4 regions of the Methylobacterium sp. WL12 genome follow, and region 1 is predicted to be linked to each of the others. Evidence: riboswitches for the same ligand, from Rfam matches in the RefSeq annotation. Region 1 holds a riboswitch; each other region holds the start of a gene.

Region 1 (7,801 bases):
TCGTAGACGGGCACGTAGGGCGAGACCATCGGCGCCGCGGCGAGCAGCGTCGCCGCGCGTAAGCCCACGGCGCCGTCGGCGGCCCATATACGCCAGGCCAAGCCCAGCGCCGCGAGGCCGGCGGCGACCTGCACCGCCCAGGCCGCCGCGAAGGAGCCGCCGGCCAGCCGGACCGCGCCGAAGGCGCTGGCGTTGATGTCGAGCCCGGCGCCGGCCTCGCGCAGGATGATGCGGTTGGTCTCCGACAGGGTCGCGAGGAAGCTCTGCCAGGGCGCGACCCCGAACAAGGCCACGGATGCGAGGCAGAGCGCCAACGCAGTGGCGAGGCAGGCTGCGAGGGCGTGCCGGCGGCCCGTCACCAGCAGGAGGAACGGCGCCAGCGCCGCGAGCTGAGGCTTGTAGGCGACCAAACCGAAGCAGCATCCGGCGAGCCACGGCCGCCGGTCGACCAGCACGGCGCCGAGTGTCAGCAGTCCGGCGGTGACGAGACCGTTCTGGCCGTAGGTGAGGTTGCAGAGCAAGAGCGGGTGGGCGAGCCCGAGCAGCACCGCGTCGCGCCGCCCGGTCGCCACCAGGAGCGCGCCTGAGAAGACCGCCAGCGAGAGGGTGATCCAGGCGAGGAACGCGCCCTGCGGCGACAGCAGCGCGAGCGGCGAGGCCACCAGCAGGAACACCGGCGGATAATGCCACGCGAACCGGCAGTCCGGCCCGAACGCGGCGGCGAGGTTCTGCAGGTGCGTCGGCAGCTCGTAGGCTTCGGTCGCACGCCCGCTCAGCGCCGTCCGGCCGACGACCCAGACCTGGGCGAGGTCGCTGCCCATCACGTCTCCGAGCCAGTTGTGGCGCGGATCGGGGCCGGTGCCGCAGGCGAGGTAGGCGATCGCCAGAACCGTCGGCACGAGAAACGCGGCAGCCAGCCGCGCGAAGCGCAGCAGCCCGGCTTCGTCGGCGAGCCGCGCGCGCAAATCGTCCCCGATCCGCGCGATGCGGGCGGCGACCAGCCGTGACGGGTACATGGGTGGACCAAACCTGCGCGAGCCTTAGAGCCGCGAGAATAGGCGTGGCGCGTTCCGCGGCCGTTAACGGCGGTGCGGATGATTCGAGGCTGCGGCCGCCGCTCCCTCTCACAGCCTCATCCGGAGGTGGAGGGTGGGAGGATCGATGCTTCCTCCTACCGGCTCAACCGTGGCCGCGTCACGCCCCCCCCAGCTCGTCCTGCAGGAACGCCCGCACCGCGTTCGTCTCGATCCCCGGGGCGATGAAGCTCTGCCCGATGCCGCGGGCGAGGATGAAGGTCAGCGCGCCGTCCTTCACCTTCTTGTCCTGGGCCATGGCGTCGAGCAGCGCGTCGGCGTCGCCGCAGCCCCCGGGCACGGCCTGGAGCGTGGTCGGCAGGCCGGCGAGCGCGAGGTGGTTGGCGACGCGGCCGGCATCCTGGCCGGGGCACAGGCCGAGGCGGGCCGAGAAGCGGAAGGCCAGCGCCAAGCCGATCGCGACACCCTCGCCGTGGACGAGGCGGGCGGATTCGTAGCCCGTGAGGCGCTCCAGCGCGTGGCCGAAGGTGTGGCCGAGGTTCAAGAGCGCGCGCTCGCCGTCCTCGCGCTCGTCGCGGACCACGACGCCGGCCTTGGCGCGGCAGCAGATCGCCACCGCCTCGTCGCGCTCCGGGCCGCCGGAGAAGATTCCGCGCCAGTTGGCCTCGCACCAGTCGAAGAAGCCGGCGTCGGCGATGAGGCCGTACTTGGCGACCTCGGCGTAGCCCGCCCGCATCTCGCGCTCCGAGAGCGTGTCGAGGGTGGCCGTGTCGGCCAGCACGAGGCGGGGCTGGTGGAACGCGCCGATCAGGTTCTTGCCGAGCGGCGCGTTGATCCCGGTCTTGCCGCCGACCGAGGAATCGACCTGGGCGAGCAGGCTCGTCGGCACCTGCACGAAGCGCACGCCGCGCCGCAGGGTCGCCGCGGCGAAGCCCGCGAGGTCGCCGACCACCCCGCCGCCGAGCGCCACCACGAGGTCGCCGCGCTCGACCTTGTGCGTCAGCAGGCCGTCGCAGACCGCGGCATAGGTCGCGTAGGATTTCGAGGCCTCGCCCGGCGCCACCGCGACGAGGCCCGAGCGCAGGCCCGCATCTTCCAGGCTCGCGCGCAAGGCGTCGCCGTAGAGCGACGCCACGGTCTCGTCGCTGACGATCACCGCCGCCTTGCCGCCCAAAGCCGCGACGCGGGCGCCGGCGCCGGCGATCAGGCCGCGGCCGATCAGGATGTCGTAGTCGCGCCCCTGGTCGAGGGGGACGTGGACGGTGAGCGGGTCGGTCATGCGGGGTTCACTGCGCGGCGACCGCGCGGCTCTCGTCGGGCGGGTTGAGGTAGGCGTCGAGGGCGTCGAGCACGTCCTGCACGACGCGGTCGTGGGCGACGTCGCGGGACAGCGCGGTCACGTCGGAGCCGGCGTAGACCGGATGGCGCAGGTCCATCAGGTCGCGCATGGTCCGCTCCGGGTCCTCGGTCTGGAGCAGCGGGCGGTTGCCGCGCTTGCGCACGCGCCGCATCAAGACGTCGAGCTCGGCCTTCAGCCAGACCGAGACGCCCGATTCCGCGATCCGCGCCCGGGTCGTCTCGCGCATGAACGCGCCGCCGCCGGTGGCCAGCACCAGCGGCCCCGCCCGCAGCAGGCGCGAGATCACCCGCTCCTCGCCGTCGCGAAAACTCGGCTCGCCGTAGATCGCGAAGATGTCGGGGATGGTCAGCCCGGCGGCCGCCTCGATCTCGATGTCGGCGTCCTTGAAGATCAGGCCCAGGCGACTCGCCAGGCGTCGGCCGACGGTGCTCTTGCCCGCCCCCATCAGGCCGACGAGCACGATCGAGCGCGAGCCGAGGGCCCGGCGCAGGCGCGCTTCGATCGGATCGCCCGTCGGCTCGGGCGTGGTCATCTGAAGGGGCTCGGCATAGCTGGCAACGGACGGGCGGATCGGCGGGTGCGGGCGCGCAGGCGGCGAAGCCCCGGGTCATATACCAAGTCCGAGGGGTTATCACCCATGCGGCCCGCCTCCCTGTCCCCCTGCCCCCCGGTATCTCGGGGCAGGCGCGTTCGCCGCGTGGTCTCGGCGAATCGCGCGCGCGCTGTGTCTCCGCGGGCCTTGCCAGCGTCGCGGCGGCGTGGTGCAACCCGAGGTGCCGCAGCGCAAAACACGCACCGTTCCCGCTGCGCCCCACGTACCCTTGCGTCCGCGTGCCCCGAGGTTCGCCCCCTGTGCCGACCCTGTTTCGTTTCTTCGCCACCCTCGCGATCCTGGCAGGCCTCGTCTTCGCCGGCATGTTCGCGCTCGCGACCTTCGTGACGCCGACGCCGCGGGAGATGAGCGTCGCCATCCCCGCCTCGAAGCTCCAGCCGGGCGCTCGGTGAAGCGGGCGCGCCCGCCCGAGCCCAAACCGCCCACGCCTCCCGAGATCGCGGCCTACCTGGACATGCTGGCCGCCGAGCGCGGGGCCGCGAAGAACACCCTCGAGGCCTACCGGCGCGACCTCGACGACTATTTCGGCTACCTGGCCGACGAAGGTCTCGACCTCGCCGAGATCGAGGCGGCGGGCCTTCGCGCCTACGTGGCCTCCCTCGAGCCGCGGGGCCTGAAGCCGGCGTCGGCCGCGCGCCGGCTGTCCTGCATCCGCGGCTTCCACAAGTTCCTCTACGCCGAGGGCATGGCCGAATCCGACCCGAGCGCGCCGCTCGCCGGCCCGCGCCGGGGCCGCACGCTGCCGAAGGTGCTCTCGGTGGCCGAGGTCGACCGGCTGCTCGCGGTGGCGCGCGCGCAGGCCGACGCGGCGGATGCGGCCGAGGCGAAAGGCCAGGCCCGCCGGGCGCGGCGGATGCTGTGCCTGCTCGAACTGCTCTACGCCACGGGCCTGCGCGTCTCCGAGCTGATCGCGCTGCCGCGCTCGGCGGCGTCCACCCGCGAGCGCTACCTCGTGGTCCGCGGCAAGGGCGGGCGCGAGCGCCTGGTGCCGCTGACCGAGCTGGCGCGCGACGCGATGCGCGGGCATCTCGCCGCCTCGCCGGGCGAGTCGCCGTGGCTGTTTCCCGCCGACAGCGAGAGCGGCCACCTCACCCGCCAGGCCTTCGCCCGCGACCTGAAGGCGGCGGCGGAGGCGGCAGGCCTTCGCGCCGACAAGGTCAGCCCGCACGTGCTCCGCCACGCCTTCGCGAGCCACCTGCTGCACAACGGCGCCGACCTCAGGATCGTGCAGGAGCTGCTCGGCCACGCCGACATCTCGACGACGCAGATCTACACGCACGTCCTCGACGACCGCCTCAAGTCCATGGTGCGCGACCTCCATCCGCTGATGGACGAGCCAGCTGGCCCCGAAGGCTCGCCCGAGGTGCAGCCTTAAGGTCGCCCGCGTGAACGGGCCGGCGCGAGGGTGCCGATGCGACGGTTGCGGCGTTGACCGTCGCGGCCGCAAAGGCGGACGGCAGAGGCGGACGGGAAGCGATGGGGGCAGGCGTGCGGCGTTGGAGGAAGGGCGCGATCCGGGCGCTGAAGCTCGTCGCCCGGCCGGTGCGCCGCGCGCAGGGGCGCGGCGGCATCGTGATCGAGCCCTATCGCGGCTACGGCTCGCCCGACGAGATCTTCCTGATCGGCCGCATCTTCCGCCAGTCGCACCCCGACACCGCGCCGGGCGACGAGAGCCTGCGCACGGAACTGCGCGACATCGCCCGGCGGATCGCCCGGCGGGCCCTGAAGGGCGCCGCCGTCACCGCGCGCTTCGGCGGCGCGCAGACGCGGGTGGAGACCGACCGCGACGGCTACTTCCGCGTCCACCTCAACCCGCGATCCCTGCCCGCGGGCGACCAGGGCTGGCACGAGGTCGCGCTGACGTTGGAGGTCGAGCCGCCCGTGCAGGCGCGGGCGCAGGTGTTCGTGCCGCCGGGCGCCACCGGCTGCGTCGTCGTCAGCGACATCGACGACACGGTGATGCGCACCGGCGTCGCGAACAAGGTAAAGATGCTGTGGCGCCTGTTCGTGGAGGATGCCGAGAACCGCGTCGCCTTCCCCGGCGTCGCCGCGCTCTACCGGGCGCTCTACGTCGGCCCGGACGGCACCCAGGCCAACCCGATGCTCTACGTCTCGCGGGCGCCGTGGGGCCTCTACGAGATGCTGTCGGAGTTCTTCAAGATCCACGGCATCCCGGTCGGCCCGATCCTGTTCCTGCGCGAATGGGGCCTGTCGTGGAAGCACCCCCTCCCCCGCCGGGCCGAGGACCACAAGCGCGCGCTGATCGTCCACATGCTGTCGCTCTATCGCGACCTGCCCTTCGTGCTGATCGGCGACAGCGGCCAGCACGACCCCGAGGTGTACGGGCGGATCGTCGCCGACCATCCCGGCCGGGTGAAGGCGGTCTACATCCGCAACGTCTCGCGCGACGCCGACCGCATCCGCGAGATCGAGGCGTTGGCCCAGGTGGTGGCGGAAGCGGGCAGCCACCTCGTCATCGCCGCCGACAGCACCGCCATCGCCCGGCACGCGGCCGGCCTCGGCCTGATCGCAACGGCCGCGGTGGCGGAGGTGGCGGACGAGCACGCGTCCGGCGGCGAGCCGACGCCGGACGCCGAGACCGCCCCGCCCGGCAACCTCGGCGCGGTGCTGGGCGGCGCCGGCGGGACGCTGCCGCCGAGCGTCGTCGTCGAGGCGCCGGCGCGGGATGGATCGCACGGCTGAGGGCGCTTGGCGGGAGGCGCTTCACGTGTCGCCGCCGGGCCACAACTCACAGTGTCGTGATTCGAGGCGTTGACTCGGCGCCTCCGCCACGGCCACTTGGCCGGGACGGTTCCCTTCGGGGATCAAAAGGGAACGCGGTGAGGACCGGGCGCGAAAGCGCTTGCCTGATGCCGCGGCTGCCCCCGCAACTGTAAGCGGCGAGCCCTCCATCAACACGTCACTGGGTCACGGCACCTGGGAAGACGATGAGGGGCAGCGACCCGCGAGCCAGGAGACCTGCCGTCAGTCGTGGTCACACGCGAAACGCGTCGGGCGGGGTGCCTCGGCGGGTGTCGAGACGCGTGCGCCCGATCGGGCGGACGCGGGGCGGCCTCGTTCGCGGTGACGTGCCACCACACGCGTCCGCACGCCCCGTCCATGCCCTTGCCAGCCGCGAGACCCGCGCCGACCGACCCCCACGCAGCCGCCCGGCCCGCGTGCGCCGACGGCCGCCTCGGGTTGCGGCGACCGCGCGATTGTAACATTGTTACATTCGCTTTAGGGGTTTGGGCAGGCAGGCCGTCGCGCCGCGCCGTCAGAGCCGCAACCGATCCATGTTCGTTTTCCGGAAATCCCCACGATCCCGCGGGCGCACGACCCGTCGCCTGCTGCTGGCCGCGACGGCGTTCGCCGCGTCCGGCCCTCCACTTGAGGCCAGCGCACAGCCGGCCGCGGGGGAGCCGTCGAGCGTCCTGCTCGACACCCTGACGGTGTCCGGCGACGGCGTCGGCCCGACCCGCGCGGCGCCGGTCGGCCTCAACCTGCGCACGCCCGATCGCGGCGCGAGCCGCCTCGGCCTCACGCCGCTGGAGACCCCCGGCAGCGTCGACATCATCTCCGGCGAGACCGCGCGCTTGCGCGGGCAGGACACGATCGCCGAGGCCGTGACGCAGAACGCCACCGGCATCACCACCATCGCCGCGCCCGGCAACGGCAACGGCGCCTTCACCAGTCGCGGGTTCTCGGGGCCGAACTCGATCCAGCAGCTCTACGACGGCACGCGACTGTTCGTCGGCGCCAACACCGTGACCTTCCCGTTCGACACCTGGAACGTCGAGCGCATCGAGGTGCTGCGCGGGCCGGCCTCGGTGCTCTACGGCGACGGGGCGATCGGCGGCGTGATCAACGTCGTGACGAAGAAGCCGACCTTCACGCCCGTCAACGTGGTGCGGGCCGGGGTCGGCTCGGACGGCATCGCGCGGCTCGCGCTCGATTCCGGCGGCCCGATCGGCGACGCGGTCGCCTACCGCCTCAACGTCAGCGGGAACCGCGCCGGCGGCTGGATGAGCCCGGAGGGCGACTTCCGCAACCTCGCGATCTCGGGCGCGCTCCTGCTGCAGGCGACGCCCGACCTCGCCTTCACCCTGAGTCACGACCTCGGCTACCAGGAGCCGGCGCGCTACTGGGGGACGCCGCTCGTCGAGGGGCGCATCTTGGACCGCATCCGGTTCAGCAACTACAACGTCCGCGACTCCAAGATCACCTGGGCGGACAACTGGACCCAGTTCAAGACCGAGTGGACGCCGAGCGCCGACGTCACAATCCGCAACACCGCCTACCGGCTGCAGAGCCGGCGCCACTGGCTCGACGTCGAGACCTACGCCTTCAACCGCACCACCGGCCTGGTCGACCGGAGCGACTACACCGAGATCTACCATCAACAGGAGCAGGTCGGGAACCGGTTCGACGCCGCGTTCAAGGGCACGCTGCTCGGCTTCCGCAACGACTTCCTGGCCGGCTTCGACGTGAACCACGTCGACTTCCGCCACACCAACAACTTCTCGACCGTGGGGTCCGGGCTCGTCACCAGCGTGCCGCTGGTCGGCTACGATCCGGGGCTGTTTCCGGTGAACGGCCGCGCGAGCCCGGCCTACGCCACCAGCACCGACCAGGCCTCGGTCTTCGCCGAGAACCGGCTGATCCTCTCGGACCGGCTGTCGTTCCTCAGCGGCGTCCGCTTCGACGCCTCGAACCTGCAACGCGAGAACCTCGTGAGCACCGCGCAGTTCGAGAAGGCCTACCAGGGGCTCGGCTACCGCTTCGGGCTGGTGT
Region 2 (6,731 bases), on a different contig from region 1:
CTACAGCACCTTCCCAGCCTTCCCGGCGGCGTTCCGGAGTGCCGCCGACGTGCAGCAGGTCTTCACCCGAAACGAGGCCGAATGGACGCCGTTCGCCGGCTTCCACAACCTCTTCGCCATCAACTACTCGAACCTGTTCAACAGACAGCAGGGGCCCCTCGACCCCCTTGCAACGCCGGACGCGACGACGGGCCTGGGTCAGCGCACGCGCTACGAGTACCGCGGGGACTACCAGCTCTCGCCCGGCAATCTGATCCTGTTCGGCGCGCAGCGTGACGACGAGAGCCTGTCGACCACCGACCCGAGCCCGTTCGGGGCCGGCAACCTGCGGGCGAGGAACGGCAACACGGCCGGCTACGGGGAGGTGCAGCTAACGCCCTTCGAGCGGGCGGCGTTCGTGGCCAACATCCGCCACGACGAGAATGACGCCTTCGGGCCGGCCACCACTTTCCGCGTCGCGCCGAGCTACATCCTGCCCTTCACCGAGACCCGGATCAAAGGTAGCGTCGGCACCGGCTTCAAGGCGCCGACCCTGAGCCAGCTGTTCCAGAGCTTCCCGGCCTCGAACTTCTTCGCCAACCCGAACCTCAGGCCTGAGGAGAGCCTCGGCTACGACGCCGGCATCGAGCAGCCCCTGGGGGACCGCGTCCTCGTCGGCGCGACTTACTACGCCAACGACTTCAAGAACCTCATCACCTCGAACGCGACGTTCACCTCGAACGAGAACGTCGGCCGGGCCGAATCGTACGGGGCGGAAGCCTTCGTCGCTGTCCGGTTCTCCGATACCCTTACGAGCCGGGTCGACTACACCAACACGGTGACCAAGAACGAGATCACCCACCAGGAGCTCCTGCGACGGCCCCGCCACAAGGGCAGCGCGACAGCCTTTTGGACCCCCCTCCCGGGCCTGACCGTCAGCGGGACCGTGATCGTGCTCGGCCACTTCGTCGACGGCAACCGCGACTTCTCGGTGGCCCGGCTCAAGAACCCGGGCTTTACCCTGGTCAACTTCGCGGTGAACTACGACGTCAGCGAGACGGTGAGCGTGTTTGGGCGGGTCGATAACCTATTCGACCGCCGCTACGAGAACCCCACCGGCTTCCTCGGGGCAGGCCTCGCCGTGTACGGCGGCGTCCGCCTGACCGCGTTTTGAGACCGCCGATGGCACGACGGTCCGGCTTCGCGGTCCTGACGGCGATGCTGGCGGTCAGCCAAATCTGGTCGATTGCCGCTGGGATGGCCGCCCCGGCATCCGGGGGACCCCGGCAAGTCGTCTCGATGAACCTCTGCGCGGACGAGCTAGTCCTTCGGCTTGCCGACCGCGATCAGGTCGCCGCCGTGACCTACCTCGCCCATGACCCACGCGGCTCGACCGTCGCGCGGGAGGCGACGGGCATCGCAGTGACACGCGGCCTGTCGGAGGAGATCGTCGCCCTCCGGCCCGACCTCGTCGTTGCCGGTGCCTTCACGACGCGGACCACGGTGGGCCTGCTCAAGCGCGTCGGCTTCCCCCTTCTCGAACTCGGCGTACCCAACGACTTCGAGGGGGTGCGGGCCCAGATCCGGACCGTCGCCGCGGCCCTCGGGCACCCGGCGCGCGGCGAGGCGATGGTCGCGGACCTCGACGCTCGGCTGGCCGAGGTAATGCCGGCGGCCAAACCCTTGCGGGCCCTTGTGATGCGTCCGAACGCCTTCACGGTGGCACCCGGCAGCCTTGGCGATGCGATCATCCGCGCCGCCGGCCTCGTCAACGTTGCGGCGGAACTCGGTCGCGACCGCTTCGGCCAGGTCCCGCTGGAAGCGGCGGCCTTGGCCGACGCCGACCTCATCGTCCTCGACGAGGGGGAGCCCGGCGCGCCGTCGCTGGCCGATGCCCTGCTGCATCATCCCGTCCTCGACGCGCTGCGCCGGCAGGGGCGTACCGTCTCGATTCCGAACCGGCTCTGGACCTGTCCAGGTCCGCAGGTCGCCGAGGTCGTGGCCTTACTCGCTGCGGCGGCACACCAACGGGCGGCACGATGAACGCTCCCCTCCCGCCTCCCATGCGGGTCGACCGGGCGGTCGTCGGACCCCGCGCGGTCGTCTGGATACTCGGCCTGCTTGTGCTCGTCCTGACAGTCGTGTCCATCGCGGTCGGGTATGCCCCCTTCGACGTCCTAGCGGCGGCTGGCGACCTCATCGGCGGACGGGCGACCCTCCCGGCGCTGGTGCTCTGGGAACTGCGGCTACCCCGCGCCCTGCTCGGGGCCCTCGTCGGCTTCAGCCTTGGGCTGACCGGGGCGGCGATGCAGGGCTACCTGCGCAACCCGCTCGCCGATCCCGGCATCCTCGGCATCTCCTCCGCGGCGGCCCTTGGGGCCGTGGTGGTTTTCTATGGCGGCTTCGCAGCCTCGCTTAGCCTGGCCCTCCCGCTCGGCGGGATCGCCGGCGCCGCCGTGGCGGCGCTCGCCCTGAACCTCGTCGCCGCCAGAGGCGGCACCAACTTGGGATTGATCCTCGCCGGCGTCGCCCTGTCGAGCCTCGCCGGCGCCATGACGGCGCTGGTGCTAAACCTGTCGCCCAACCCCTACGCGGCCCTGGAGATCGTGTTCTGGCTGATGGGGTCGCTCGCGGACCGCAGCATGGACCATGTCTGGCTATGCCTGCCGCTGATGGCGGTCGGCTGGGGCCTGATGCTGTCCACCGGCCGCGCGCTGGATGCCCTGACGCTGGGCGAGGACACAGCTGCGAGCCTCGGCTTCCATCTGGTCTCAGTCCGCCTGCGCCTCGTGACGGGCGCGGCGCTGGCTGTCGGCAGTGGCGTGGCCGTCAGCGGCGCCATCGGCTTCGTCGGCCTCGTGGTGCCCCACCTCGTGCGACCGTTGGTTGGCGCGCGTCCCGGCGCCAGCCTGCTGCCGAGCGGACTGACGGGGGCGGCCCTGGTGCTTGCCGCGGACTTGGGCGTTCGTCTCCTGGCGACGCGCCCGGAACTCAAGCTCGGTGTGGTGACTGCGCTCGTTGGGGCACCGTTCCTGATCGTGCTCCTCCTGCGTGAGCGAGGGCGCGGCGCATGAGCCTCGCGACCGCAGCTCTCGATGTCCGCCTCGGCGGGCGTGCCATCCTCTCGGATATCACCCTGTCCCTGGAACGCGGGACCCTCGTCGGTCTGGTCGGTCCGAACGGCGCCGGCAAGACCACCCTCCTGCGCACCCTCGCGGGCTTGGTCGCCCCGACCAAGGGCCGCGTGGATCTCGACGGTATGCCGCTCAAGGGCATCTCCCGCGACGCGCGCGCCAAACGCATCGCGGTGCTTTTCCAGGGCGCGGGGGCCGGTTGGCCGATGCAGGTGCGTGACCTCGTCGCCCTTGGCAGGCTACCGCATCGACGCGCGTTCGGTGACCTCGATGGCGTCGATCACGCCGCCATAAACCGAGCGATGACCCGGACCGACGTCGCGCGCTTCGCCGAGCGGACCGAACCGACCCTGTCCACGGGCGAGCGGATGCGCGTGCTGCTGGCGCGGGCGCTCGCCGTCGAAGCGGAGTGGTTGTTGGCCGACGAACCGATCACCGCCCTCGACCCTGCCCACCAGCTCGACGCCATGACGCTGTTGCGGAGCGTGGCCCTGGCCGGCACCGGCGTCGTCGCCGTCCTGCACGACCTCTCCCTCGCGGCCCGGTTCTGCGACCGGATCGTGGTCCTGGGCGAGGGACGTGTCGCCGCCGATGGACACCCGGACGTTGCGTTGACCGACCGGCTACTTTCGGACGTCTTCGGCGTCACGGTTTGCCGTGGGGCTGGACCAGACGGAACCGCCTATATCCTGCCCTGGAACCGTTCGGGGCCTCTCACGGAGGAGATCGATGCAGCCTTCCCCCACCAGCCCTGATGCTGTCGTGGCCCTCCTGCGCGAGGCACTGGCCGATCCGGGCACGGCCTGGAGCCTCGGCAGCTTCGGTGCCATCGCCGAGTTCATGCGCGATCCCGACGAGCCTGTCCTGGCCCTCCCTGACGATCGCCTGGGACTTGCGACCGCGCGCGGGGCCATCGCCCTGACGCCGAGTTCCGACCTGCGGCCCGTCGCCTACGAGACAGCGGTCGCCTCGGGCTGGAACCACGCCATCGCGCTTTGCTTGCCGGAGGCGACTTGTACGATGAACCGCAGGACCGTGGTGACGGAGCTCGGGCCCGACCGGAACGCCGCCCGGGTCGAGGATCGCGACGGTATCCTGTTCGACCTCGGCCTCGGCCTTCTCGCTGTGGATGCCTGCGTGCGGGTACGCGATCCGGAGGCCGTCGAGCGGCTCCGGGCCGGCGTCGGCATGCCGCTATTCGACCGCGCCAACCCCATCGGGCCGCATCTCGTCGCCATGAGCCCGCACCGGGTGTTCCTGGCGCGGGCCGGGCGCGTCGAGGTCTATGCCCCGATCCCCGGGTCCGGCGGTACCAGTCCTGAAGGTCCGCACACGCATGTGCTGCCGAAGCTCCTGCGCAGCGGTCGGACCCATGCCGCCACGACCCCGATCCCGGCGGGCTGGGTACCCTGCGGAGGCCTGCATCCGGCGCACCCCTACAAGGACATGATGGGCGAGCGCATTGCCTTCGATGCCGGCCGCTACGAAGCGTTCCAGAAGATGCTCGACCATTGGGGTGATCCGGAACTCGTGGCGATCAAGCGCGGCGGGCCCGAGGCGCCCGGCGGCACGGTGTCGACCCGCCACGCCCAGGGCGCACGGCGGGTCGCCGAGGCCCAGGCTCGTTACCTACGGGGCGAGATCATCGAGGGCTCGGCGAGCGACGACGAGGATGCGGAGGCGACGGCCTGACCGTGACCCGGACGGTGCCCGGCAGGAATCGTCCGGGGGCACCGCAGAGGGTGATCGGCCTGATCGGCTGTCCGGGCGCGGGGAAGACGACCTACGCCCGCCGCTTCGACCCTCTCGACGGCTGGGTCCACCTCACCCTCGACGACTTTCGGCAAACACTCTGGCCGCCGCACCGGCAGGTCTACTGGGAACTCAGGCAGGGCTCCCGTGACCATGCGGCCCGGGACCTCCTGCACCGGGTCAAGGAAGCAGCCCTGGATGCCGCCCTGACGAACGGCTTCAGCGTGGTGATGGCGGACACCCATCTCACCAGATCCGTGTTCGAGCGCGAGCTCGGGATCGTCGCCCGACACGGGCTCACCGTGGAGTGGAAAGTGTTCGACGTGCCGTGGGAGGTCCTCAAGTCCCGCAACGCGGAGCGCGGTCGCGTGGACCCGTCGCATCGCCAGCCGGATGAGGTCCTCCGGTTCACCTACGAGGTTTTCCAATCCCCGGACGCGTGGTGGCGTAGCTTGCCGCCGCAGCAGGTCGAGGTCCTGACCTGACGGACGGAGTGCGCGATCCGTCTTCCCAGGTGTTGCCGGCAGGGCATAACCCCTCGTGCATTGCACTCGGTCCGTTGACGGGCATGGGCGTCGGCATGTTAGCTCGGCCGTGACGGTTCCTCCCCGGAGGATCAAAAGGGAACGCGGTGCGGGGGTAGCCCCAACGCCGCGGCTGCCCCCGCAACTGTAAGCGGCGAGCCCTTCGCCACCGACGTCACTGAGCGGCCTCGCTCGGGAAGACGGTGAAGGGCAGTGACCCGCGAGCCAGGAGACCTGCCGTCAGTCGTGGTCACACGCGAGACACGCTGGGCGGGGTGCCCCGGCGGGTGCGGAAGCATGCGCACTGCGCGTGGTTCGGCCTCGTTCGCGGTGACGTGCCACTGCCGTCGCCCGAGGCCCATCAACGTGTCCCGTTCACCGTCCATCCCGCTGATGTCCGTGCTGGCCCTGTCCTGCGCGATCCCCGCCGCCGTCGCTGCCCAAGGGGCGCCCTCTAGCGAGACCGCCGTGGTGCTCGATGCGCTCTCGGTCGAGGGGACCCTCACCGCCATGCCGACCTACCGGGTGCCGGAGCTCTACAGCGGCACCAAGACGGTGACGCCGCGCCGCGACCTGCCGCAGCAGGTCGACGTAATCCCCCGGGAAGTCCTGATTGACACAGCCGCGACCCGCGTCGAGCGCGCGCTCGACTACGTGCCCGGGGTCGGAAAGCAGAACGATTTTGGCGCTCAGAACCTCGCCCTTTACTCCGTTCGGGGATTCGCGACCCAGGACATCTTCTTCAATGGCTTCAACATCGCCCGCGGCTACAACGGCGCCCCCGACACCCAGAACGTCCAGTCCATCGAGGTCCTGAAGGGCCCGGCCGGCGCCCTCTATGGCCGCAGCGATCCGGGCGGGACCGTGAATATCCTCACCAAGCAGCCCGTAGCCCGACCCTTCGTCGAGATGGGCACGCTGTTCGGCAGCTTCGGCACCGCCCGCACCACGGTCGATGCCGGCGGTGCGCTGAGCGAGGACGGCAGCGTGCTCTACCGCTTCAACGGCGTCCTCGCCCGCCAGGACAGCTTTCGCGACTTCGTCGGCGGCGACCGGGTGCTCTTGGCGCCCGTGGTGAGCTGGCAGGTCACGCCCGACACCAAGATCACGTTCGAGGCGCAGTACCTGCGCAACCGCCAGACCTTCGACCGGGGCACCGTCGCGGTGAACAACCGCCTCGGCCTCGTCCCGCGCTCGCGCTTCTTCGGCGAGCCCGGCGACGATTCCGTGTCGGAGGCCGGGATCCTGCAGGTCCGGTTGGAGCACGCCTTCAACACCGACTGGCATTTGCGGGTCGCCACGCACCTCAACACCGGTAGCCTCACCGGCCTGCAGACCGGCG
Region 3 (7,801 bases), on a different contig from region 1:
CGATCGTGGTCGGCGCCTCGGGGATGCGGTTGCCGACTGTGTTCACGTCCGAGAAGCGGGCGTTGGTGACGGTGAGGTCGCCCTCCAGCTTCAGCCAGGGCGTCACCGCATAGCGGTTGGTCCACTCGACGCCGAAGCGGCGGCTCGGGCGGCTCGGCTCCGTGGTGCCGGTGTCGCCCTGGAACAGGTTCTCCGACGCGAAGTCGAGGCGGAACAGCGCGACCGCCGTCTCCAGCCCGGCGATGCTGCGGTTGCGGATGCCGACCTCGTACCCGGTCGAGGGCACCAGGAAGGGCGAGCGTGTCGTGTTGAACAGCGAACTCGTCGGGTCGATCGTCGCGGTGACGCCGCGCACGTCGTTCGAGTGGAAGCCGCCGCCGTAGTTCAGGTAGAGCTCGGTGTCGGCCCACGGCCCCAGCACCAGCCCGAGCTTCGGGTTGACGATGCCGTCCCGCGCCTTCCCGCTATTAGCCGCCGTATCGGAGACCACGTCGGCGTAGTAGGCGTCGGCGCGGAAGCCCACGCTGGTGCGCAGCCAGTCGGTCCAGCGCACGCGGTTGTCGTAGTAGAACGCTCCGCTCGCCTCCAGCACCCGGTCGTCGAGGACGCCGGAGCGGAACTGGCGGTTCGTGGTGTTGAACAGCCCGACCCGGATCGAATCGGTGCGGGTCTGCACGCCGACCTCGTTCTCCATCGGCAACCCGAACAGCGCGCCCTGGAAGACGTGGCTCACTTCGCCGCCCCCGAGGATGCGCTGGTCGAGCTGGTGGAACTGGTCGCCGGCGACCGGGTCGTTGAGGAAGTAGGTGAAGTCGTTGAACAGGTTGAGCTGCTGGCGGATCACGTAGGCCGAGGCCCGCGTGATGCCGGTGTCGTCGGTCATGCTCCAGCGGCCCGAGAGCGAGAAGCGCGACGAGTCTCCGCCGTCGGTGGGGTTCAGGGTGCCGAAACGGCCGATCAGGCCTTCCGAGACCGCACGTGAGGCGATCTGGTTGGTCGCGGTCCAGCGGCTGGCATAGGCCATGCCGGTAACCGAGAACCCGTCGAGCGCCGTGCCCTGGCTGTAGCGCACGACGCCGTTCACCTTGCGAAGCGCGTCCGGTACGTCCCAGGGGCCGTCGTAGACTTGCGCCTCGCCGGCCACCAGCAGGTTGCCCTGGCCGAGCGGCGCCGAGGCGATGGTCAGCGCCCGCGCGTAGCCGAAGGAGCCGAACGAGGTCAGCGCGACGGACTTCGCGACGGTGTCGAGGTAGTCGATCCGCACCGAGCCGGCCGAGGCGAAGTCGCCGTCGCGCACGAAGTACGGCCCCTTGTGGAACTCCACCGCGCCGACGAGCTCGGGGATCAGGAAGTTGATGTCGGCGTAGCCCTGGCCGTGGGCGTGGGTGCGCATGTTCACGGGCATCCCGTCGACGTCGATCGCGATGTCGGTGCCGTGGTCGAGGTTGAAGCCGCGCAGGAAGAACTGGTTGGCTTTGCCCTCGCCCGAGTGCTGCGTGACGATCAGGCCCGGCACCGACTCCAGCACCTCGCCCGGGCGGGTGATCGGGCGGCTGTTGATCTCGGCGCCTGAGATCGTCCCGGCGCTGGCCGAATTCACCGTACGCAGGGTGCCGCCGACGCCGGTGGTGCCGCCGACGTAGCCGGCGCTGGCTGCTGGCCCGGCACTGTTCGCGACCGGTGTGGTCGTCTCGGCCGTGACCGAGATCTCGTCGAGATTGGCCTCTGCGAGGTTCAGCGCCGGTTGCGATAGGGCCGCGTGCGACAGGATGCCGGCATAGGTGGCGAGCAGGATGGTGCGTAGGCTCGAAGAAAAGCGAATGGCGGACACGGGGCCTCGGGCGACGTCTGTGGCACGTCACCGCGAACGAGGCCTGGGCGCTTGCCTGCCGTTAGGACAGCCGAACGCCTCGACACCCACCAGGACACCCCGCCCGATGCGTTTCGCGTGTGACCACGACTGACGGCAGGTCTCCTGGCTCGCGGGTCACCGCCCTCTCATCGTCTTCCCAGGCCCGAGGACCCAGTGACGTGTTGATGATGGGCTCGCCGCTTACAGTTGCGGGGGCAGCCACGGCCTCGGGCCAAGGCCCTCACCGCGTTCCCTTTTGATCCTCCGGAAAGGAACCGTCGCTGTCACCATCGGATGCTCTGACAAGCCTCGTCAACGCCATGAACAAAATCGGCGGCTTGTGTGGCCTCGCTGTGACAGATGGGATCCGTGGCCTCGCTGTTTTCGAATGGCCACTTCCGGGGATTGAGCCAACTGCCGCCCCTTACCCTTCGAAGCCTCTCTGACAGTCGATTTTCGGCCTGAGGTTCTCTATCTTACCAACGATAGATGAGGCTGCCAATAACGGTCGCTGGCTGGTTGAAGTTGCAGAAGGCGAACGAACAGGTCGTGTAGCTCCGGTTGAAGATGTTGTAGCCGTTGATCTGCGCCCGGAAGCCCTTGTACTTCGGATCGAGCGCGGCGAAGTCGTAGGCAACGAGGGCGTCGTAGAGCGTCACGGCGGTATTGCGGACGGTGTTCTGATCATCCGCGTAGCTGGATCCGATGTAGCGAATGCCGCCGCCGAACTGCAGCCCACGCAGGGCTGAAGATAGCGGGAAGGCATAAGTCAGGAACGACGCGTAGGTATCGCTGGGGATGCCGGAGACGCGGTTCCCGTTGAGGGAGTCGCCGGTAAACGAGGTTGAGTTCACGAACCGGATGTCGACGTGCGTGTAGGCGATGGTCAGGTTCGTACCGGGCGCGAGATTGGCGGTCGCCTCGGCCTCGAAGCCCTTCGAGCGTACGGCGCCGCCAGCCGTCTGGAACGCAATGTTGCTCGCGTCAGGGATCAGGATGCTCGACTGGTTGATGTCGAACCCGGCGAACGCCGTCTGGATGTTGGTGCCGGGGATCAGGTACTTCACGCCCGCCTCGATCTGGTCGCCGGTGGCCGGCTTGAACGCTTGTCCGTTCCGATCCTGGCCGACCTGCGGGGTAAAGGTCGTGGCATAGCTCGCGTACGGAACGAGCCCGGGCGCCAGGACGTACCCGAGGCCGACGCGGCCGGTGAAGGCGCTGTTGTCCTGGCGTGAGACCGCGCTGTCGGGCGTCGCGTAGTTGTCCTGGAAGACCCAGTCGTGGCGCCCGTTTACGGTCAGGATGAAGTCGCCGAACTTGGCCTGGTCCTGCAGGTAGACGCCCACCTGATCCTGGGTCTGGCGCGAGGCGGCCCCGAGGGGCGGCGTCGCGATGAACTGCTGGCCGTAGTTGCGCGTGACGAGGTTGAGGTCCGGGGCTAGGCCGAAGCCGAGGCGCTGGCTGAGGCTGTACCGGGCGTAGTCGACGCCCCCGACCACGGTGTGGGCGACTGGGCCAGTGGCGAAGCGTGCTTCCAGCTGGTTGTCCAGCGTCTGCTGCACCAGACCCTCGCGGATATAGCCGGTGTCGCGCGTGCCGATCGTCCGCGCGTCGTTGATGTTGTTGATATCGACGTACTTCCCGCTAAGGAACAGTCCGTAGTGGCGAAAATTCTGGCGGAAGACGAGGTCGGGCGTGAAGAAATGCTCGAAGGCGTAGCCGACCCGATACTGGGTCTGATCGAGGCCGATGAAGCGTGGATCACCCTGGTAGAACTTGGATACTCGGAAGCCCGGGTCATTGTAGAAGAACGTCGCCGCCGGCGTGTTGGTGACCTGGAACTCACTCAGAAACGTGAATGTGGTATCGGCTGACGGCTTCCAGGTGAAGGCGGGCGCGATGTTGAGCTGGTCGTCGTTCGTGCCGAGACCGATGAAGGTGCCCGCCTCGCGGCGCACGCCGGTGAGGCGGTAGGCCATCGTGCCATCTGAACCCTCGATCGGACCGCCGACGTCGAAGTTGCCCTGGAAGCGTCCAAAGCTCCCGGCTTGGAACTGCACTTCTCCAAACGGTACGAAGACGGGCCGCTTGCTCGTGATATCGAGGATGCCGCCTGGCGAGCCTAGGCCATAGAGACCGGAGGCGGGGCCGCGCAGGATGGTGAGCGCCTCCGCGCCGTAAGGCTCGCTCTTCGGGTAGGCGAAGCCGCTGCCGATCACGCGCAGGCCGTCGCGGTAGATGCCCTGGTTGGTGAGCACGTCGAAGCCGCGGATGAAAACCTGGTCGAACCGTGGATCGAAGCCTGATCGAGAAGATATGGCGCCCGGGACGTAGTTGACCGCGTCGGTGAAGCTCTGAACGTTGCGGTCGTTGAGCTGCTCTCGGGTCACCACCGAGACCGACTGCGGGGCCTCGATCAGCGGGGTGTTGGTCTTGGTGGCGGCTGTGGAGACACGGGCCGTGTAGCCGGTGATCCCAGAAGGGCCGCCACCGCCGCCACTGGTGGCGGCCGTGCCAGCGTCACCAGCGCTGACGTTGAGGCCGCCGGAGCCGGCCGATGCCGCGACGGAAGCGCTGGGCCCCACTGCATCGACCGAGATCTCGTTGAGTTGAACCGTGCCATCTTGTGCCACCACGGGACCGACAAGGACGGTGGTGGTGAGAAGGACGGGAAGGAGCGAGAAGCGGTGGGACATGGATCACGCTGGCGCGCGCTCGGACTAGCGCAATACCAGTGTCATCGGCGGTCACGGATCGTTGAGCAAGCCGAAAACGTGTTATAGATCACACACTTACAACGGTTCAAATCTGAAGAAATTCTAAGCTACGGATTATTGAGCGCTCCATTTGCCATAGCAATGCGCACTTGTGCTCAGGCCATCAGCATTGCCCGGTCGTCGGACTGGGCCTGTCTGCCGGAACGGCCGGCAGCGGCCACGGGGAGGGTATGGCTGCCGTTTCGTTGCTCCAGCCGGTGCCGGCAACGAAAAAGGCCAGCCTCGCGGCTGGCCCTGATCGTTAGGTGAAGAAACCCGACCTTACTCGGCCGCGGTCATCTCGGCCGTGAAATGGCCGCACCAGTCGCTGGCGCCGACAACCGGCCACAGGCCTTTGGACTCCGGCGCCGGCTGGCTGACCGGCGGGTTAAACCGGCACAGGCCGGCATCCGCGGCCGCCGGGGCGCTGTTGCCCTTGTGCTCATCATAGAACTTGCAGCTGTCGCAGTGGGCGTTCGCCATGGTCATCATCCTCACGGGGCCGGCGGCCAACGACCGCCCTCAGTTGCGAATTAGAACAGATATAATCTGTGGGTCAACTGGCTGAGCTGGGCACGGTTCCCGGAAGCCTTTTGCAGACTGTGTGCGGCTTCTAGATAGGTTGAAAGCAACCTGAACGATATGTCTGAATTCCGACTGTTTCTCTGACATCAGAGCCGTCCGGTTTCGACCCTTTGGCGACCTTCGGAAGGTCCGCTTCTAGGCTGTTGAGGTAGAGGCCAACGTCCGGGTTGGGTGGATTTTTGTCGGTCCGCTTCCGAAAGACCGGGTCGCAAGAGCGGACGTTTGCTCGCGGAACGCGAGGGGCCACTTCACGCACACATCGGTCATTACGCCGAACGCAAATGCCTTTCTCGCATGGAGAGAAGCCGTCTCCGGCTCGGTCCGATGGTCGTCCGATCTCATTGCGCGCCCGTGGCGACGAGCCAGTCGACGAATGCCGCCAGGGTCGAGGTCTTGTCCGCATCGTTCGGCACGAGGGCCACGTAGCCGGGGCGCGGGACGACGATTTCCGGGAACGGGGCGACGAGCCGTCCGGCCGCCAGGTCGCCGGACAAGACGGGCAGGGGTCCGAGGCCGTAGCCGAGCCCGTCCGCCGTCGCCTGCAGAGCTACGAAGTAATGGTCGAACGTCCGGCGGCTGCCCGTATCAGGGGGAAGACCGGCGGCGGCGAGCCAGTCGCTCCAGTCGCCCGGGCGCGTCTCGCTCGACAGCAGAGTGGCGCCTTCGAGATCGTCCGGGGTGCGCAGGGGGCGGGCCGCGAGGAGGGACGGGCTTGCAACCAGCGTGTTGGCCTCCCGCAGGAAGGGGACCGCGCGGTAGGCGCCCCAGGGATGATGCGCCCCCGTTCCGATGCGCGGCTCGCGTCGGACCGCGAGGTCGAAGCCGCCGCGCAGGGCATTGTGCAAGGTCGTGGTGGTCGTGACGACGACCTCGGCCTCCGTCCGCGCCGCGTGGAAGCTGTCCAGGCGCGGGATCAACCAGCGCATCGCGAAGGTCGTGGGCGTGCTCACCCGCAGGGTCCGTGGCGCGAGGGGCCGGCCGCAAATCTCGGCCGCCGCGTCGAGTCTGTCGAAGGTGAGGCTGACCGCTTCCGCGAAGGCCCGGGCCGCGGGCGTCGGGACGACGTTGCGCCCGACCCGTACGAACAGGCGCTGGCCGAACCACGCCTCCAGCACGGCGACCTGACGGCTGACGGCCCCGTGGGTCAGCCCGAGTTCGGCCCCCGCGGCGGCGTGGCTGCCGGCCCGGGCGGCGACCTCGAAGACGCGCAGCGCGTGGAGGGGTGGAAGACGACGCATCGGACCTCTGGGCTGGCATCCGTGAGTTTAGCGCACGGGTAGCGTGAGTCGAACGACACTCATCGCCGGATTATCACGGGTGTAGCCGTCACCGTATTGGCTGCTGGCAGCCGTGGAAGGGTGATCGATGCCGACGACCATCGCGGGTTCCGACGAGGAGGCCATGGGCCCGACGGATGGGGCGGCCGACATCCGCGCGTCCCGGCGGACGCGCATCCTCGCCACGATCGGCGTCAACCACGCCCTGCACGATGGCTACACCGACCTGATCTACGTTCTACTGCCGGTCTGGCAGGCCGAGTTCGGCCTCGGCTACGTGGCGCTCGCCCTGGTGCGCTCGCTCTATGTCGGCGCGCTGGCCAGCCTTCAGATGCCCGCCACCGCACTCGCGCACGTGCTCGGCGCGCGAACCGTCCTCGTTCTCGGCACGCTGCTCGGCGCCGGCGGCTATGCGCTGGCTGGCGCCTCGGGTGGTCTCGTCGGCCTCTGCGTCGCCCTGGCGCTCTCCGGCGCGGGAAGCAGCACCCAGCATCCCCTCGCCTCGGCGGTGATCGCCCGGACCTATGGGACGAGGGCAAGGGGGCCACTCGGCACCTACAACTTCGCCGGCGATCTCGGAAAAGCGGCGTTGCCCGCGCTCGCCGGGCTTCTCCTCACCCACGCCGACTGGCGCTTCGTGCTCTGGCTCGCCGCCGGCCTCGGAGCCGTCGTCGCGGCCGGGGTCGCCACGCTGCTGCCCCGCGAGCCCATCCTGCGCGAGGAAGCGCGAGCGCGCCCACAAGTGGCCGAGCCCGGCGATCCTACGGTCGGCCGGACCGGCTTCGGACTCCTCGTGGCGGTCGGCATCCTCGACAACGCCGCCCGCCCGGCCTTTCTCGTCTACCTTCCGTTCCTGCTGCAGGAAAAGGGGGCGGCCCTCACCACGGTGGGCGTCGCGTTCGGCCTTGCCGCCGTCGGCGGTGCGCTGGGCAAGGCGATCTTCGGCCGGCTCGGGGACCGCTTCGGTGTGACACGCTGCGTGATCCTCTCCGAGGCGGGCACGGCGGCCGCAATCCTGCTCGTCATTGCGTCTCCGCTCACCCTCGCGCTCGCGGTACTGCCCGTCCTCGGCCTAATGCTGAATGGTACATCCTCCGTGCTCTACGGTACCGTGCCGGAACTCGCGCCGCACGGTCGGGTCGAGCACGCCTTCGCAGTCTTCTACACCTGGACGCTCGGCGGCAGCGCGCTCGCGACGCCCCTGCTCTACGGCCCGCTGGGCGATGCGGTTGGACCACGTTGGGCCGCCGTCGCGGCCGCCGCCACGGCCTTCGCCGTCGTCCCGATCATGCTCGTCCTGTCGCCGCACGTCGCGAGGAAACCATGACCCC
Region 4 (7,801 bases), on a different contig from region 1:
GCGCCTGCAGCGCCTGCGCCCGCCCGATCTCGCCGCCGTCGGCGGTGACGGCGGCGTTGTTCGACATGTTCTGCGGCTTGAACGGGCGCACGCGCAGCCCGCGCCGGGTGAAGGCCCGCGCGAGCCCGGCGACGATCAGCGACTTGCCGACGTCGGAGCCGGTGCCCTGGATCATCAGGGCGCGGGTCATGCCGTCACCGAAGGCATGGCGAAGGAAGAAAGATGTCCTTCCTCCTTCCGCGCGGCATAAGCTCGCCAGAAAGCGGAGCGATCGGATGCAATGAAGCGAACGATCAGAGTGCTTCCTGAAAATCGGAACCACGCCGTCATGCAAAGCGACGGCGACCATTTCGCCATTGATACGATCGTGCACCCGACCCTGATCGCCCCGCTCGACGGGCTTCCATCGCTCGATCGCGAAGGCGATATCGAGCCTGTCGATCGGGCAGAGCCGGACCCAGTGGATTTGTAGGCCGATGCTTGCGCGGCGCTCGCACATTGCCCGCATTCGCGGACAACGGCCGCGAGTTCGACCGCGTCGAAAATTTGCGCATCGAGGACTGGCTGGCCTGGAAGGCGCACCACGCCGCGCCGACGACCGATCAAAACTCGATGCCCTCCTGCGCCTTCACGCCCGCTGCGAAGTGGTGCTTCACGCTGCCCATCTCGGTGACCAGGTCGGCGGCTTCGATCAGCGCGGGCTTGGCGTTGCGGCCGGTGACGACGACGTGGAGGTCCGGGCGGCGGGCCTTGAGCGTCGCGACCACCGCATCGAGGTCGAGGTAGTCGTAGCGCAGCGCGATGTTGAGCTCGTCGAGGATGAGCAGGCGGATGCCGGGGTCGGCCATCAGGTCGGTCGCCTGGTTCCAGGCGTTGAGGCAGGCGGCGATGTCGCGAGCCTTGTCTTGCGTCTCCCAGGTGAAGCCCTCGCCCATGGCGTGCCACGCGACCCGGTCGCCGAAGACCTTGAGCGCATGCGCCTCGCCGGTGTCCCAGGCGCCCTTGATGAACTGCACGATGCCGACCCGGTGCCCGCGTCCGAGCATGCGGAGCGCAAGGCCGAGCGCCGCCGTGGTCTTGCCCTTGCCGGGGCCGGTGTTGACGATGAGGAGCCCCTTCTCGATCGTCTTGGCCGCCACCTCGGCGTCCTGAACCGCCTTGCGCTTCTCCATCTTCTCGCGATGGCGCGTCGCGTCGTCAGGCTTGGCGTCGTCAGGCTTGGCGTCGTCGGGCTTGGCGTCGTCGGTCATGACGTTCCCTGCGGTTTCACGGTCAGCGGCAACCCGGCGACCGTCAGCACGACGCGGTCGCATTCGGCCGCGAGGGCCTGGTGGAGGCGCCCGGCCGCATCGCGGAAGCGGCGGGCGAGCGCGTTGTCCGGGACGATCCCGAGGCCGACCTCGTTCGAGACCAGAACGAGGGGGCCCCGCGCCGCCCGGCAGGCGATGACCAGGGCCTGCGTCTCGGCGTCGAGGTCGGCGTCGGCGAGGATCAGGTTCGTGAGCCACAGCGTGAGGCAGTCGACCAGCACCGGTCCCGGCGCGTCGGCGATCGCCGCGGCCAGCGCCGTCGGCACGTCCCGCGTGATCCAGTCGCCGGACCGGCGGGACCGGTGGAGGGCGATCCGCGCGCGCATCTCGTCGTCCCAGGCCTGCGCCGTTGCGAGGTAGAACCAGGGGCCGGGCTCCGCCTCGATCAGCCTCTCGGCGTAGGCGCTCTTGCCCGAGCGCGCACCGCCGAGCACGAGGGTCGTCCGAGGCGCGGCCTGCTGCATGGCGAAGACCCATGCCCCAACCGTGGCGTGCCCGTCAAAGCCTCCGTTGTGCGGGTGCGCCGGACAGGCTATGGCTGGTGGAGACGGTGCCCCGGAGACGGGGTGAAAAGGGAATGCGGTGAGGGGAAACCCGATTCCGCGGCTGCCCCCGCAACTGTGAGCGGTTAGCTCCTGCCCTCGGCCACCGATGTTTCGGGAAGGCGGCAGGCGCGGCGATCCGCGAGCCAGGAGACCTGCCGTCCCCCGCGCTTTCTCGAACGCCGCCGGCGGGGCGGCCGGAGATGTTGTCGACATGACCACCCAGACCCTCACCCAAACCGGCACCCGCGCGAACGAAGGCTTCGTCGCCATCGCCGTCGCCGCCATGCTCGGCCTCGGGCTCGTGTTCCTCGCCGGCTTCTCGCCCGCCTCGGCGCTGCACAACGCGGCGCACGACTTCCGGCACACGCAGAACTTCCCCTGCCATTGACCGCCTGAACCCAGGCGCTCCCATGCTCATCCGGCTCCTGTCGGCGGCGCTCGCCGCCGGCTTCCTCGCGGCCGTCCTGGTGACGGGCCTCGAACTCGCGCTCACCTCGCCGCTGATCATCGCGGCCGAGCGCTACGAGACCCAGGCCACCCCCGGCTCCGCAGCCGCCGTCGCCCCGATGCCCGATCGCCTGCCGATCGTGCTGGCGCATGCCGGGCACGACCACGATTCCAAGGCCGCGCCCGAGTGGCAGCCGGGCGCGGGCCTGCCGCGCATGCTGTTCACCGGGCTCGCGACCCTCGTCGGCGGGATCGGCTACGCGCTGCTGCTCGGCGCGGTGATGCTGGCGACCGGCCGCGAGCCGTCGCCCGAACGCGGCCTCGCCTTCGCGGTGGCCGGCTTCCTCGCCGTGGCGCTCGCGCCGGCGCTGGGCCTGCCGCCGGAGCTGCCCGGTAGCGAGGCGGCTCCTCTGGTCGCGCGCCAGGTCTGGTGGCTGATGACCGCCGCCGCCACCGCGATGGGGATCTACCTCATCGCGATCCGCCGGGTGCCGATCACGATCCTCGGCGGACTTGTGCTCATCGTCGCGCCGCATCTGGCCGGCGCGCCGGAGGTGGCGGCGACGCCCTCCGAGCTTCCCGCCGGCCTCGCCGCGCAGTTCGCCGCGCGCTCGCTCGCCATCGCCTTCGTGTTCTGGGCGGTGATCGGGCTGGCGTTCGGCCGCGCGTGGCAGACCTTCGGGCCGAAGACCGCGGCAGGCGCCCGTGGCTGACACGGTCCTCTACGTCTGCACCACCTGCCGCATGGAAGGCGACGCACCGGACGGCCCGCGTGCCGGCGCCCGCCTGCTCGACGCGCTGCGCGCGCTGCCGGCGCCCGACGGGGTGACGATCGAGGCGGTCGAGTGCCTCTCCGTCTGCAAGCGGCCCTGCACCGTCGCGGTGGCGGCGGAGGATCGCTGGACCTACGTCTACGGCGACCTCGACCCCGCGGCGTCGGCACGCATCATCCTCGACGGCGTCGGGCTCTACGCCGGCACGCCCGACGGGATCGTGCCGTGGAAGCAGCGCCCGCAAGAGTTCCGCAAGGGCGTCGTCGCCCGCATCCCCCCGTTTCCGCCGCGCGCGGCCTGAGCCATCGGCGAGATCCCCATGACCATCGTTGCGAAGATCCCCTGCACCATCGTCACCGGCTTCCTCGGTGCCGGAAAGACGACGCTGGTGCGCCACGTGGTCGAGAACGCCGGCGGGCGCCGGCTCGCGATCCTGGTCAACGAGTTCGGCGACGTCGGCTTCGACAAGTCGTTCCTGGCCGCCTGCGGCATCGAGGGCTGCACCGAGGATTCGATCGTCGAGCTGCCCAACGGCTGCATCTGCTGCACCGTCGCGGACGACTTCGTGCCGGCGATGACGGCGCTCCTCGACCGCCCGAACCCGCCCGAGCACATCCTGATCGAGACCTCCGGCCTCGCCCTGCCGAAGCCCCTGGTCCAGGCCTTCCAGTGGCCGGCGATCCGCTCGCGGGTGACCGTGGACGGCGTCGTCGCGGTGGTGGACGGGCCGGCGGTGGCGTCCGGCGCCTTCGCCGAGGACCCCGAGGCGCTGGCGAACCAGCGCGCCGCCGACACGGCCGTGGACCACGACAACCCGCTGGAAGAGGTGTTCGAGGACCAGCTCCTTTGCGCCGACCTCGTCGTGCTCAACAAGGCCGACATGATGGACGCCGCCGGCCTCGCCGCAGTCCGGGTCGAGGTGGAGCGCCAGCTTCCCCGCGCGGTGAAGGTGGTCGAGACCGCCCACGGGCGGATCGACCCGCGCGTGCTGCTCGGCCTCCAGGCCGCCGCCGAGGACGACCTCGACGCGCGCCCGTCGCATCACGGCGAGGGCGAGGACCACGACCACGACGACTTCGAGACCGTGGCGCTCCCGGTCCGCACCGCGATCACCGCCGCCGACCTCGCCGCCCGCGTCGAGAAGGCGGCGGAGACCAAGGGCGTCCTGCGGATCAAGGGCTTCTGCGCCGTCGAGGGCAAGCCGATGCGCCTCGTGGTGCAGGGCGTCGGCCGCCGCATCACCCATCATTTCGACCGGCCCTGGACCGCGAGCGAGCCGCGCGACGGCACCCTGGTGGTGATCGGCCTCAAGGGTTTCGACCAGGGTGCGGTCGCGGAAGCGCTGGCCGGCTAGGGCTTGTCCGCCGCCCGCGCTACACTGCCCGTTTTCACGACCACCGCAGATCCCGGGATGCTGGACCGCCGCGAGAGCCCGATGAGCCTGGATGCGTTCTTCGCCTGGCAGGAAGCCCAGGCGGAGCGCTACGAGCTCGTCGGCGGAGTGCCGGTACGGATGATGGCGGGTGCTCGCAACGTCCACGACGACATCGTCGTGAACGTCCTTGCTTGGCTGCGCACGGCCTTGCGCGGCAGCGGATGCCGCCCGTTCACCGGTGACGGCAGCGTCGAGACGCTGCCCGGCCAGATCCGCCGCGCCGACATCGGCGTCGATTGTGGGCCGCGCGATCCGAACGCTCTCAAGGCGGCGCAGCCGCGGGTCGTCGTCGAAGTGCTGTCGCCGAGCGCGCGGGACTTCGACGCGTTCGAAAAGCTCGCCGAGTACCGCACGATGGCCGACCTCGAGCACATCGTGCTGGTCGAGCCCAACGCGGCGGAAGTTCGCCTGTGGACGCGCGAGCCCGACCGGACTTGGGCCGAGACACGGCTGCTCGGCCTCGCCGCGACGGTCTCTATCTCAGCGCTCGGGATCGTCCTGCCGGCCTCGGAAATCTACGACGGCGTGACCTTCCCGAACCGGCCTCGCCTCGTCGCCGACGAGCCCGACGAATCGGCAGGCTGACTCAGCGCATGCACCTGATCCGCATCGATACGGTGAGCCTCGACGACGGCGAGGCGGCGGTCGACCTCGGGCAGCAGCCCGGCGACGTCGTCTTCCTGTCGTTCACCGATTCCGACCTGCTCGGCATGGCAAACGCCCACGCCGCCTGCGGGCCGGACTTCCCGTCTCTGCGGCTGGCCAAGCTGTCGCGGCTGCGCCACCCGATGTCGGTCGACCTCTACGTCGAAACGGTGGTGGCGAAGGCGAAGGTCGTCGTCATCCGCTGCCTCGGCGGGCTCGACTACTGGCGCTACGGCGTCGAACGCTGCGCCGCCGCGGCCCGGGCCGCCGGCATCCCGCTCGCGATCCTTCCCGGCTGCGACCGGCCGGACCCGCGCCTCGTCGAGCTCTCGACCGCGCCCGACCTCGCCCCGATCCTCGACGCCTATTTCCGCGCGGGCGGCCCCGAGAACCTGCGCCGGATGCTCGGGCGGATCGCGGCCGAGATCGGTTTCGCGACACCCGTCGAGCCGCCCGAGACCCTGCCGCGCGGGTTCGCCTGGTGCCCGGGCTGCGGGCCGCTGCCACTGGAGACCGCCCTGTCCGTCGGCGCCTCCCCGCTCGGGTTGACGGCACCCGACGCGCCCGCCCCGCACGCGCTGATCCTGGCCTACCGCTCGGCGGCGCTCGGCGGCGACGGCGCGCCGGCCGACGCGCTGGCCGCGGCGCTGCGCCAGCGGGGCATCGCGACGCTGACCGTCGCGGTGGCGAGCCTGAAGGACCCGGAGGCGGTCGAGGTCGTCCGCGCGGCGATCCGCGCGCGAAAGCCCGACCTGATCGTCGCCGCCACCGCCTTCTCGGCGCGCGAGGACGCCGGCTTCGTCCTCGACGCAGCCGACTGCCCGGTGCTGCAGGCCTTCACGGTCGGCAGCCCGCAGGAGGCCTGGGAGGCCTCGGCGCGCGGCATGAACGCGGCCGACCTCGCCATGCAGGTGGCGCTACCCGAGTTCGACGGCCGGCTCTCCGGGTTTCCGATCTCGTTCAAGCAGGAGGCTGAAGCCGTCGACGGGCACGCCGAGCGCCGCGCGGTCCCCTACGCCCCGGGGATCGCCGCACTCGCCGACCGCGCCGCCGCCTGGTTGCGCCTCGCCGCGACGCCCGCGCCGGAACGCCGGATCGCCGTGGTGCTGTCCGACTACCCGTCCCGCGGCGGCCGCGCCGGCTTCGCCGTCGGGCTCGACACGCCCGAGAGCGCCCGTGCGATCGTGTCGGACCTCGCCGACGCCGGCTACGCGGGCGGATCGCTGCCGGAGGCCGCCGCGCTCATGCACGCGCTGACGGACGGCGTGCAGGGTTTCGCGGTGTCGCTCGCCGACTACAGGGGTTGGCTTGCGACCCTGCCCGAGACGTCGCGCCAGGTTTTGACCGAACGCTGGGGCGCGCCGGACGCCGACCCCGCCATCCGGGACGGCTCCTTCCGATTCGGGATCGTGAGGTCCGGCCACGACACATCCCCTCCCCCCTCTGCGGGAGAAGGAGAGCTGGGCGCGGCGGGCCGCATCGCGATCTTCCTCCAGCCCGACCGGGGCCGGTCGGACGACCGCAAGGCCGGCTACCACGACCCCGACGAGCCGCCGACGCACGCCTACCTCGCGTTCCACCTCGGGCTGCGCCGCAACTTCGACGCCCTAGTTCACCTCGGCACGCACGGCACCACGGAGTGGCTGCCGGGCAAGGCCGTCGCGCTGTCGCCCGGGTGCTGGCCGGCGCGGGCCGTCGGCGCCCTGCCGGTGGTCTATCCGTTCATCGTCGACGATCCCGGCGAGGCGGCCCCGCTGAAGCGCCGGCTCGGCGGCGTCGCCCTCGGGCACCTGACGCCCGCCGTCGAGGCCGGCGGCCTCGATCCCGAGGCGGCGCGCCTGCGCGAGCTCGTGGAGGAATACAGCTCCGCGAGCGTCCTCGACCCGCGCCGCGCGGCGCTGATCGCGCGCGCCATCCTCGACGACGCCGAGGCGGCCGGCCTGCTGGGGGGCGCCGGCATCGACGCCGACACGCCCATGGCCGACGCACTCGCGGCGCTCGACGCGCATCTGTGCGACCTCGGCGAGACCGCGTTCCGGGACGGGCTCCACGTCTTCGGCCGCGCACCGGACGGCGCGCCGGACGCCGTCGCCGCGAGCGCGCGCGCGGAGCGCGCCGGCCTGCTCGCTGCCCTCGACGGCCGCTTCGTGCCGCCCGGCCCGTCCGGCTCGCCCTCGCGCGGGCGCACCGACGTGATGCCGACGGGCCGCAACCTGACCACCCTCGATCCGCGCGCGCTGCCGACCCGGGCGGCGACCCTGCTCGGCGAGAAGGCGGCGGCCGCGATCGTGCTGCGGCACCTGCAGGACGAGGGCGAATATCCCGCCCGCATCGTCATGGACCTTTGGGCCTCGCCGACCCTGCGCACCGGCGGCGAGGACGTGGCGCACGCGCTTGCACTGATGGGGGTGCGCCCGACCTGGGACCACGCCTCCACCCGCGTCACCGGCTTCGAGGTACTGCCGCTCGCCCTGCTCGACCGCCCGCGCATCGACGTGACCTGCCGTGTCTCGGGCGCGTTCCGCGACACCTTTCCCGACACCCTCGCCCTCCTCGACCGTGCCGCGCGCGCCGTCGCCGAGCGCGACGAGGAGGACGACGAGAACCCGCTCGCCGCCGCCCGCCGCCGCGGCGAGGGGCAGGCCC

What was found. A riboswitch is a leader RNA that binds a small molecule or an ion and turns the genes downstream of it on or off. The one in region 1 is predicted to bind cobalamin.
Region 2: another riboswitch for cobalamin. It lies ahead of FV226_RS22355 (TonB-dependent receptor plug domain-containing protein); the one in region 1 lies ahead of FV226_RS04340 (TonB-dependent siderophore receptor).
Region 3: another riboswitch for cobalamin. It lies ahead of FV226_RS16545 (TonB-dependent receptor); the one in region 1 lies ahead of FV226_RS04340 (TonB-dependent siderophore receptor).
Region 4: another riboswitch for cobalamin. It lies ahead of FV226_RS00505 (CbtB-domain containing protein); the one in region 1 lies ahead of FV226_RS04340 (TonB-dependent siderophore receptor).

What each region holds. Positions count from the first base shown of each region.
Region 1 covers NZ_VRUW01000006.1:82,610-90,410, reverse strand. Annotated here, with positions in the region: gene FV226_RS04370 (glycosyltransferase family 87 protein) at 1-1,016, opposite strand, end outside; gene aroB (3-dehydroquinate synthase) at 1,195-2,313, opposite strand; gene FV226_RS04360 (shikimate kinase) at 2,321-2,926, opposite strand; gene FV226_RS04355 (histidine kinase) at 3,247-3,399, shown strand; gene FV226_RS04350 (site-specific tyrosine recombinase XerD) at 3,396-4,382, shown strand; gene FV226_RS04345 (phosphatase domain-containing protein) at 4,496-5,710, shown strand; cobalamin riboswitch at 5,800-6,009, shown strand; gene FV226_RS04340 (TonB-dependent siderophore receptor) at 6,304-7,801, shown strand, end outside.
Region 2 covers NZ_VRUW01000083.1:13,745-20,475, forward strand. Annotated here, with positions in the region: gene FV226_RS22325 (TonB-dependent receptor) at 1-1,153, shown strand, start outside; gene FV226_RS22330 (ABC transporter substrate-binding protein) at 1,237-2,022, shown strand; gene FV226_RS22335 (iron ABC transporter permease) at 2,019-3,053, shown strand; gene FV226_RS22340 (ABC transporter ATP-binding protein) at 3,050-3,868, shown strand; gene FV226_RS22345 (hypothetical protein) at 3,843-4,805, shown strand; gene FV226_RS22350 (AAA family ATPase) at 4,856-5,350, shown strand; cobalamin riboswitch at 5,447-5,646, shown strand; partial or broken gene FV226_RS22355 (TonB-dependent receptor plug domain-containing protein) at 5,756-6,731, shown strand.
Region 3 covers NZ_VRUW01000044.1:21,907-29,707, reverse strand. Annotated here, with positions in the region: gene FV226_RS16545 (TonB-dependent receptor) at 1-1,708, opposite strand, end outside; cobalamin riboswitch at 1,948-2,147, opposite strand; gene FV226_RS16540 (TonB-dependent siderophore receptor) at 2,329-4,548, opposite strand; gene FV226_RS16535 (hypothetical protein) at 4,891-5,100, opposite strand; gene FV226_RS16530 (LysR substrate-binding domain-containing protein) at 5,532-6,431, opposite strand; gene FV226_RS16525 (MFS transporter) at 6,559-7,797, shown strand.
Region 4 covers NZ_VRUW01000001.1:108,372-116,172, forward strand. Annotated here, with positions in the region: gene FV226_RS00485 (cobyric acid synthase) at 1-190, opposite strand, end outside; gene FV226_RS00490 (hypothetical protein) at 281-472, shown strand; gene cobO (cob(I)yrinic acid a,c-diamide adenosyltransferase) at 603-1,250, opposite strand; gene cobU (bifunctional adenosylcobinamide kinase/adenosylcobinamide-phosphate guanylyltransferase) at 1,247-1,774, opposite strand; cobalamin riboswitch at 1,842-2,030, shown strand; gene FV226_RS00505 (CbtB-domain containing protein) at 2,067-2,243, shown strand; gene FV226_RS00510 (CbtA family protein) at 2,266-3,015, shown strand; gene FV226_RS00515 (DUF1636 domain-containing protein) at 3,008-3,376, shown strand; gene cobW (cobalamin biosynthesis protein CobW) at 3,395-4,429, shown strand; gene FV226_RS00525 (Uma2 family endonuclease) at 4,511-5,095, shown strand; gene cobN (cobaltochelatase subunit CobN) at 5,104-7,801, shown strand, end outside.